Regions from separate parts of the Oscillibacter sp. KLE 1745 genome, predicted to be linked through region 1. Evidence: riboswitches for the same ligand, from Rfam matches in the RefSeq annotation. Region 1 holds a riboswitch; the other holds the start of a gene.
What was found. A riboswitch is a leader RNA that binds a small molecule or an ion and turns the genes downstream of it on or off. The one in region 1 is predicted to bind FMN.

Region 1 (3,853 bases):
TGAGGTTTTTCGGGAAGGTAGTGCCGTTGCCTACGGACTTCACCATCTCCGGCTCGTACCGGGAGCGGACTGGATCGGTGTCCAGCCCGTTGGCATAGTCGTGGAGCTGGACGCCCATTTTGCCCATCAGGGTCTCCAGGGCATCCCGCTTGCAGGCCGCCAGCTCTCCGATGGTCTTCACGCCGAACTGGGCCAAAATCTTCCGGGCGGCGCCCCCCACGTACAGCAGCGCCCCCACCGGCAGAGGCCAGACCAGCCTCTGCCAGTTCTCCCGGGAGACGACAGTGGTGGCGTCGGGTTTCCGGTAGTCGCTGCCCAGCTTGGCAAACACCTTGTTGAAGGAGACCCCCACTGAGAGGGTCAGTCCCATCTCCTGCTTCATCCGTTGCCGCAGATGGTCTGCCAGGGCCTTGGCATCACCGCCGAAGAGGTGGAGGGTATGGGTGACGTCCAGCCAGCTCTCATCGATGCCGAAGGGCTCCACCAGGTCCGTGTACTGCTCGTAGATGGTGTTGACCTCTTTGGAGACCTGCCGGTACAGTTTGTGGTGGGGTGGCAGCAGCACCAGCTCCGGGCACTTTTTCTTGGCCTGCCAGATGGTTTCCGCTGTCTGGACGCCGAATTTTTTCGCCGGTTCATTCTTGGCCAGGATGATGCCGTGGCGGGAGGTGGGATCTCCGCAGACCGCCACGGGCACGTTCTGCAGGTCTGGTCGGCTCCGCAGCTCCACGGAGGCGTAAAAGCTGTTCAGATCGCAGTGCAGGATGATGCGGTCCATGGCCCCGCCTCCTTTCTCACTTCTATTATAGCACATCTGTTCGTTCCTGAAAAGGGAGAAGGGATGGGAAGGTTTTGACATACCGGCGCAGGGAGGCGGAGGGACGGATATGGGCCGCAGTAAAAGGCGCGGGGACGGTATCCGCCCCCGCGCCTGTGGTGTTCAGATTTACAGAATCCCCATCAGCACCAGGGCCAGCACCACAAAGGTCGCCAGCAGGGCCAGGGAGAACAGGAGGAACCCGGCGCTCAGCTTGCCCTTGCCCTCGACAGGCGCATGGGACTCCGGTACCAGCCGGGCCTTCCGCAGGGCGGTGACCACCGGCTTGTAGAGCAGCAGGATCAGCGCCATGTTCAGGCCGCCCTTCACCAGGTTGAAGGGCAGGAACACCGGGATCAGCATGGGGACCACGATTTCCTCGCGATCCATTCCCATGTAGATGGGCGTGATGAGATAGTTCCACAGCAGCATCACCACGGTGAGGCAAACAGTGCCCAGGGCCAGACCGATGACGGCGCCCTTGCGGGTGTGGAACTTCTTGTAGACGAAGGCGGCGGTGCAGCAGAAGGCGCAGGTGGCCAGCACGTTCATGATGCAGCCGATGGGGCCGGTGTCGCTGACGGTGAACATCTCCACCACGGCCACCACGATGGAGATGACGGCGGCGGACAGAGGTCCGAAGAGGAAGGCGCCGATGCAGATGACCGTGTCCTTCAGGTCCATCTGCAGGAAGCCGGACACCTGTGGCAGCATCTTGCTGAGGAGCATCACCACATAGGCGATGGCCGCCAGCATGGCCAGGGAGGTGATGGTTCGGACGTTTGTTGCGGGCCGGGAGGGGTTCTTGATGGCGTTGGCATTGGGTTCGGACATAAAAATACACTCCTTTTCGTTGCTTGAAAACACCCTGGACGCTTTGGCTTCTCCAAGGTGATCCACGCAACGCAGGAGCGCGAACAAACGCGCGGCCACGCCGCACTCATCTTCTTCCATCCAGACTGTAACTGTTGGTCCCGGAGTTTCACCGAGTCAGCGCCTGTGCATACGCGCAGGCGGTCGCGGACTGTACCGCCAGTGGGGAATTTCACCCCGCCCTGAAGACAAAGTATTCAGTTGGTTTCTGGCCATAGTATATGACAGCGCGGAAGAAATTGCAAGTCCCTAAATGAAAAAACGGCAAATTTCCCGTGGGTCTTTACAAACAAGAACGGATGTTCTATACTGAATCAAAGACCAGAAGGAGGGAGGCGGAGACCATGCGGGGGCGGCAGTCGGCCTGCTGCTTTACCGGGCACCGGCCCGGTAAGCTGCCATGGCGGTATAACGAGGAGGACCTGCGCTGCGTGTCGCTCAAGGCCCGCATCGCAGACGCGGTGGAGGCGGCCTATCAGGAGGGATTCCGTCACTTTCTCTGCGGCATGGCCCTGGGCTGTGACCTGTATTTCTGCGAGTGCGTCCTCCGCCTGCGCCAGATGCACCCGGACGTGACGGTGGAGGCGGCCGTCCCATGTCCCTCCCAGGCGGATGCCTGGCCGCCGGACCAGCGGCGGCGGTATGAGCGGCTGGTGGCTGCCTGTGACTTTGAGACCCTGGTGTCCGCCTGCTACACCCCTGCCTGTATGCAGCGGCGGGACCGGTATATGGTGGACCACGCCGCGCTGCTGATCGCCGCCTTTGACGGGTCTCCCGGCGGAACCCGGTACACGGTGGAGTACGCCATGCGCCGGGGGCTGGAGATCGTGGACCTGCCCATTGTGCTGGAGCCCGCCCGATAGGCCGGGGCGCTTGGATGCGGAGACGTCCGGTGCCTCGGTTTTTTCTTGCAATATGGGCCGGAGCCGTTGCGCGGGGAGCCCTGTTGTGGTATGTTGGAGAGGAAGGCAATCTGAGATTGCGGAACTTCCATGCTTGGTTGCTGGTATGCAACCGGGCGGCCTGATAAGCTGAAGGCATCCAAGAGAAGGGAGAATGCCTATGACATTCGGAGAGAAGCTGCAATCCCTCCGGCAGAGAGCCGGCATGAGCCAGGACGCGCTGGCCGAGCGCCTGCAGGTGAGTCGGCAGGCCGTCAGCCGTTGGGAACGGGACGAGACCATGCCGGAGACGGACAAAGTGGTGGCCCTGGCGGATATTTTCGGTGTGACAACAGACTATCTGCTCCGCCTCCAGCCGGAGCAGACGGAGCCGGAGGAGAAGCAGCCGCCGCCCCAGGAACGGAAGGACTGGGTGGAGCGTTTTTTGACCTTTAGCAAGCGGAAATGGTACCTGCTGGGATGGGTGCTGATCGCCTGGGGCGTATTGGATCTGGTGCAGCTGGCGCTGTTTTATCTGGCGTACCGGGGGATGCTGGGCGGATTTACGGGTCTGATCGGCTGGGATATGGCGGAGATGGGCGGAGTGAATCTGCTTGACGTGTTCCCGGCAGGTGTGCTGCTGTTCCCGGCCCTGTACGCCGCCGTGAAGATCGCGGCGGGGGTGCTGGTGCTGTATTTCGGAAAAAGGCATGTACAAAAGAAGCGGGAGGAGGAAATGCAGTGAAGGGAATCTTTTGGGGGTTCTTCTTGATCTTTATCAATTTTTATGTGACAATCAACGGACATACACTGAATCTGCTGCCGACCTTTGCGGGTTATATCTTACTCTATCGGGCAGCAGGGGAATTGTTGGGAGAGAGCGGTCGATTCGGGAAACTCCGCCCCTTTGCTGTGGCTGTGGCCATATACACGGGTATCCTGTGGGTGGGAGACTTGCTGGGCGTGACCGGCGCAAACTGGCTGAGTACGCTCCTGGAGCTGGCTGCTCTGGCGGTCGCCCTGTATATTTCCTGGAGCGTGATCCAGGCCATTTTGGAGATGGAGACCCATTATGGGACAGATCTGAACGGCACTTCGGCACGGACCGCCTGGTTTGTCCTGTTGGCGGCACAGATCGCCGGAACGCTGGGCGGCCTGCTGCTGGACGCTTTGGCACTGATGGCCCTGATTGCCCTGCTGGTGGGCATCATCTGGTTTCTCGCGGCACTGTGGAAGTGCGCCGGGCTCTATGACGGCCTGCCGCCCAAGGACGCCGGCCTGG
Region 2 (3,853 bases), on a different contig from region 1:
TGCTTGTCGTGGCGGCGGCAGTAGTCCTGGAGGGCCTGGATGGTCAGCACCTTCAGCCCCCACTCCCCGGCCTTCTCCAAGAGCTCCGTGGTGCGCATCATGGTGCCGTCGTCCCGCATGATCTCACAGCACAGGCCGCAGGGGACCAGGCCCGCCAGGCGGCACAGGTCCACCGTGGCCTCTGTGTGGCCGCCCCGCACCAGCACGCCGCCCCGCCGGGCAGTCAGGGGGAACACATGGCCGGGCCGGCGCAGATCCTCCGGCCGAGTGTCCGGGTCCACGCACTTGCGGCAGGTGTAGCCCCGCTCTTCCGCGCTGATGCCGGTGGTGGTGTCCACATGGTCGATGGACACGGTGAAGGCGGTGGCGTGGTTGTCGGTGTTCACTTTCACCATCTGCTCCAGCCCCAGCCGGTCCGCGATCTCGGCGCTCATGGGGGTGCAGATCAGTCCCTTGGCGTGGGTGGCCATGAAGTTGACGTTCTCCGTGGTGGCGAGCTGGGCAGCGCAGATCAGATCCCCCTCGTTCTCCCGGTCCGGGTCGTCAATGGTGAGGATGAGGCGGCCGGCACGCAGTTCCTCCAGCGCCTCCTCCACCGTGCAGAATTGGGATTCCATGGGTCATTCCTCCTTGTTCAAAATCCGTTTTCCATCAAAAATTCCAAGGAGAGGCCGGCCCTGGGGGCGGCGGGCTCCGCCGGGCGCAGCAGCTTCTCCACATACTTGCCGATGATATCTGTCTCCAGGTTCACCACATCCCCGGGCCGTTTCCGGCCCAGCGCGGTCACCGCCGCCGTGTGGGGAATCACGGACACGGAGAACCGGTCCGCCTCCACGGCTGCCACTGTCAGGGAGATGCCGTCCATGGCGATGGAGCCCTTCTCCACGATGTACCGTAGCAGGGCGGGGGATGCTTCTACCGTGTACCACAGGGCGTTGTCATCCCGGCGGACCTGCGTGATGGCGCCGGTGCCGTCGATGTGGCCGGAGACAATGTGGCCCCCGAACCGGCTGTCTGCCGCCATGGCCCGCTCCAGGTTCACCGGGCTCCCCGGCGCCAGGGCCCCCAGGGAGGAGCGGTTCAAGGTCTCGTGCATCACGTCGGCGGTGAAGCCGCCGCTGTCCTGGGCGGTGACGGTGAGGCAGACTCCGTTCACCGCCACGCTGTCGCCGGTTTTCAGGCCGGAGAGCACCGTCTCCGCCCCGATGGACAGCACCGCCGAGTGAGCCCCCCGCCGGACGGCCCGGAGGGTGCCCACCTCCTCAATGAGTCCCGTAAACATCCCGGTCCACCTCTCCTTCCAGCAAGAAATCCTCCCCCAGGGCCGTCACCGTCACCTTCCGCAGATGTGCCGCCTGGTCCGGCGCCTCCACGCCCCGGCCCTCCACCGGGGACCTGGCCCCAGCGCCGCCCAGGAGCTTGGGGGCGATGTAGGCCTGGACCCGCTGCACCAGGCCCGCCTCCAGCATGGCCCAGTTCAGCGTGCCGCCCCCCTCCAGCAGCACTCCGTCGATCTCCGCTGCCCCCAGGGCGTCCATTAGGGCGGGCAGGTCCACATGTTCGCCCCGCCCCGGCAGGGTCCACACCCGGCACCCGGCATCGGTGTAGGGGGCGGTCCGCCCCGGGTCGGAGACGCAGGTGGCCAGGATGGTCTCCGCCTTATCGGCGGTGCGGACGATCCGGCTGTCCAGCGGGGTCCGCAGGCTGGTGTCGCAGATGATCCGCACCGGGTCCCGCCCGCCCGGGATGCGGCAGGTCAGCAGAGGGTCGTCCGAGAGCACCGTGCCCACGCCGGCCAGGATGCCCCGGTACCGGTGCCGCATCTCGTGGACGTGCCGCCGTGCCGCCTCCCTGGTGATCCACCGGGAGGCCCCGGTATAGGCGGCGATCTTCCCGTCCAGGGTCATGGCGTACTTCATCACCACATAGGGGCGTTTGGTGCGGATATAGTGGAAGAACACCGGGTTCAGCGCGTCGCACTGCTCCCGCAGCACCCCGGTCTCCACCTCCACCCCATGGGTCCGGAGGAGCTCCACGCCCTTGCCCGCCACCAGCGGGTTGGGGTCCATGCTGCCCACCACCACCCGGCGGATGCCGGCGGCCAGGATGGCCTCGGTGCAGGGGGGCTGGCGGCCCGTATGGCAGCAAGGCTCCAAGGTGACGTACAGCACGGCCCCCGCCGGGTCCTCCCGGCAGTCGGCCAGGGCGGCCCGCTCCGCGTGGAGCCCGCCGCACCGCTCATGCCACCCCCGGCCGATGACGCACCCGTCCTTCACCAGCACGGCGCCCACCAGTGGATTGGGGCTGACCCAGCCCACGCCCCGCTCCGCCAGCTCCACGGCCAGCGCCATATAGGAGCTGTCATCCATCTTCTTCACCTCCAAAAATGGAAAAATGCTCTGAACCAGTGGTCCAGAGCATCGTGAAAACGGGACGCACCCGCGCCCACGGAAAACAAAACCGCTCCGGAATGTAACCATTCCAGAGCGAGCGTCCACGGGCGCAGGAAAGAGAGTTCCTGCAGTCACACGATCTTCTTTCATCCAGACTTTACTGTCGGCCTTGGAGTTTCACCAAGTCTGCCTTTCGGCTCGCGGGCTGTACCGCCGGTGGGGAATTTCACCCCGCCCTGAAGATCCTGATTCAGTTGAGATGATTATAGGCCAAGGCGCTGGAATTGTCAACCCTCTGGACAGCGCAGGGTTGCAGAATCTTTGTCCTCCCGCCAGGCATAGGCGGGTTTGCAGGCGCGGTTAAGGGGCATGCATTTACGCGGTTCTGGCAGAATGATGCCGCCGCGCCAGGCCGCCCCGAATGTAGCGGCAGCCATTCCTCCGCGCCCTGCCGGAGATACCGCAGGCATCCCCCCTCCCCCTTCCGTGTGAAAATTGAATGCGGAACCCACCAACCGGCGCTTGACATTTTCCTTGTGAGAATGACAGGCGCTTTTCTTATTTTTGGAGGATTTGCCTATTGAATGTATTTGAAACGGTGAAACAGTCTGTTGCCACCCGGCAGGCTGCCCTGCTGCAGGCGTGGGCCTTCTCCGTCGATGTTTTGCCGGAACACCGCCTCAAATTCTGCGGGGGAAATAAAACAAAGAAAAGCCTCCGCCATTTACAGAAAGCCCGTGTCCCGCTATACTGAAGGCAGGAAAAATGGAGGTGCAGTTGATGGCGGGCAGACGAATCTGCGCCGGGTACTACCGGCGGTACGACGGCAAGGTGGTCTACGTGATTTCCACGGCCACGGATAATGACACCAGAGAGGAAACGGTCATTTGGACTACCTATCCCTTTGCGGATGTTCCCAAGTACTGCACCTCCACCAAAAAGTCCTTCTGCGCATTCGTGGAAGCAGACGGAGAGCGGAAAGCCAAGTACAAGCGGCTGATGAATATGAAGATCTCGGAGGCCGCCATCGAGCGACTGGAGGATGAAGGCTTCCGGGGGCCGGTGCGAAAACAACATCAGCGGCAGTTGGAGGAAGAATACGACTCCCGAGAGTATCAGCGGTCTCTCTCCTACCTCGCATACGCGAAAGATCTCTGCGAGCACTACAACTTCGACCGGAGCAAATATCGCCTCTGCATGAAAGAAAAGCGGTTCACCGCCATCACACGAAGTGACTTCGCCAAACTGAAAGAGGATCTGCAATTTCTGGACAACGCCCTGAAAACAGTGCTGTTGGAATACCGGGACTACTTCCGGGAGCGGTTCGTGGAGGGCCTGTCCATCCGCAAGTACGCCGAGGCACACCAGCTGAACCGAGGCAGCGTGGACTATATGCAAAAGAAGTTTTTCTCTGCCCTGGCTCGTCTGTTGAAAGAGCGGGACGAAGCAGAGGGCAGGTA

Region 2: linked by a shared signal. The riboswitch ahead of ribD (bifunctional diaminohydroxyphosphoribosylaminopyrimidine deaminase/5-amino-6-(5-phosphoribosylamino)uracil reductase RibD) and the one ahead of HMPREF1546_RS13465 (ECF transporter S component) in region 1 are both predicted to bind FMN.

The regions. Positions count from the first base shown of each region.
Region 1 is NZ_KI271749.1:31,792-35,644, reverse strand. It holds gene dinB (DNA polymerase IV) at 1-778, opposite strand, end outside; gene HMPREF1546_RS13465 (ECF transporter S component) at 947-1,651, opposite strand; FMN riboswitch at 1,756-1,884, opposite strand; gene HMPREF1546_RS13460 (SLOG family protein) at 2,035-2,553, shown strand; gene HMPREF1546_RS18950 (helix-turn-helix domain-containing protein) at 2,753-3,316, shown strand; gene HMPREF1546_RS13450 (hypothetical protein) at 3,313-3,853, shown strand, end outside.
Region 2 is NZ_KI271733.1:23,239-27,091, forward strand. It holds gene HMPREF1546_RS10810 (bifunctional 3,4-dihydroxy-2-butanone-4-phosphate synthase/GTP cyclohydrolase II) at 1-617, opposite strand, end outside; gene HMPREF1546_RS10815 (riboflavin synthase) at 635-1,282, opposite strand; gene ribD (bifunctional diaminohydroxyphosphoribosylaminopyrimidine deaminase/5-amino-6-(5-phosphoribosylamino)uracil reductase RibD) at 1,263-2,369, opposite strand; FMN riboswitch at 2,528-2,641, opposite strand; gene HMPREF1546_RS10825 (hypothetical protein) at 3,174-3,853, shown strand, end outside.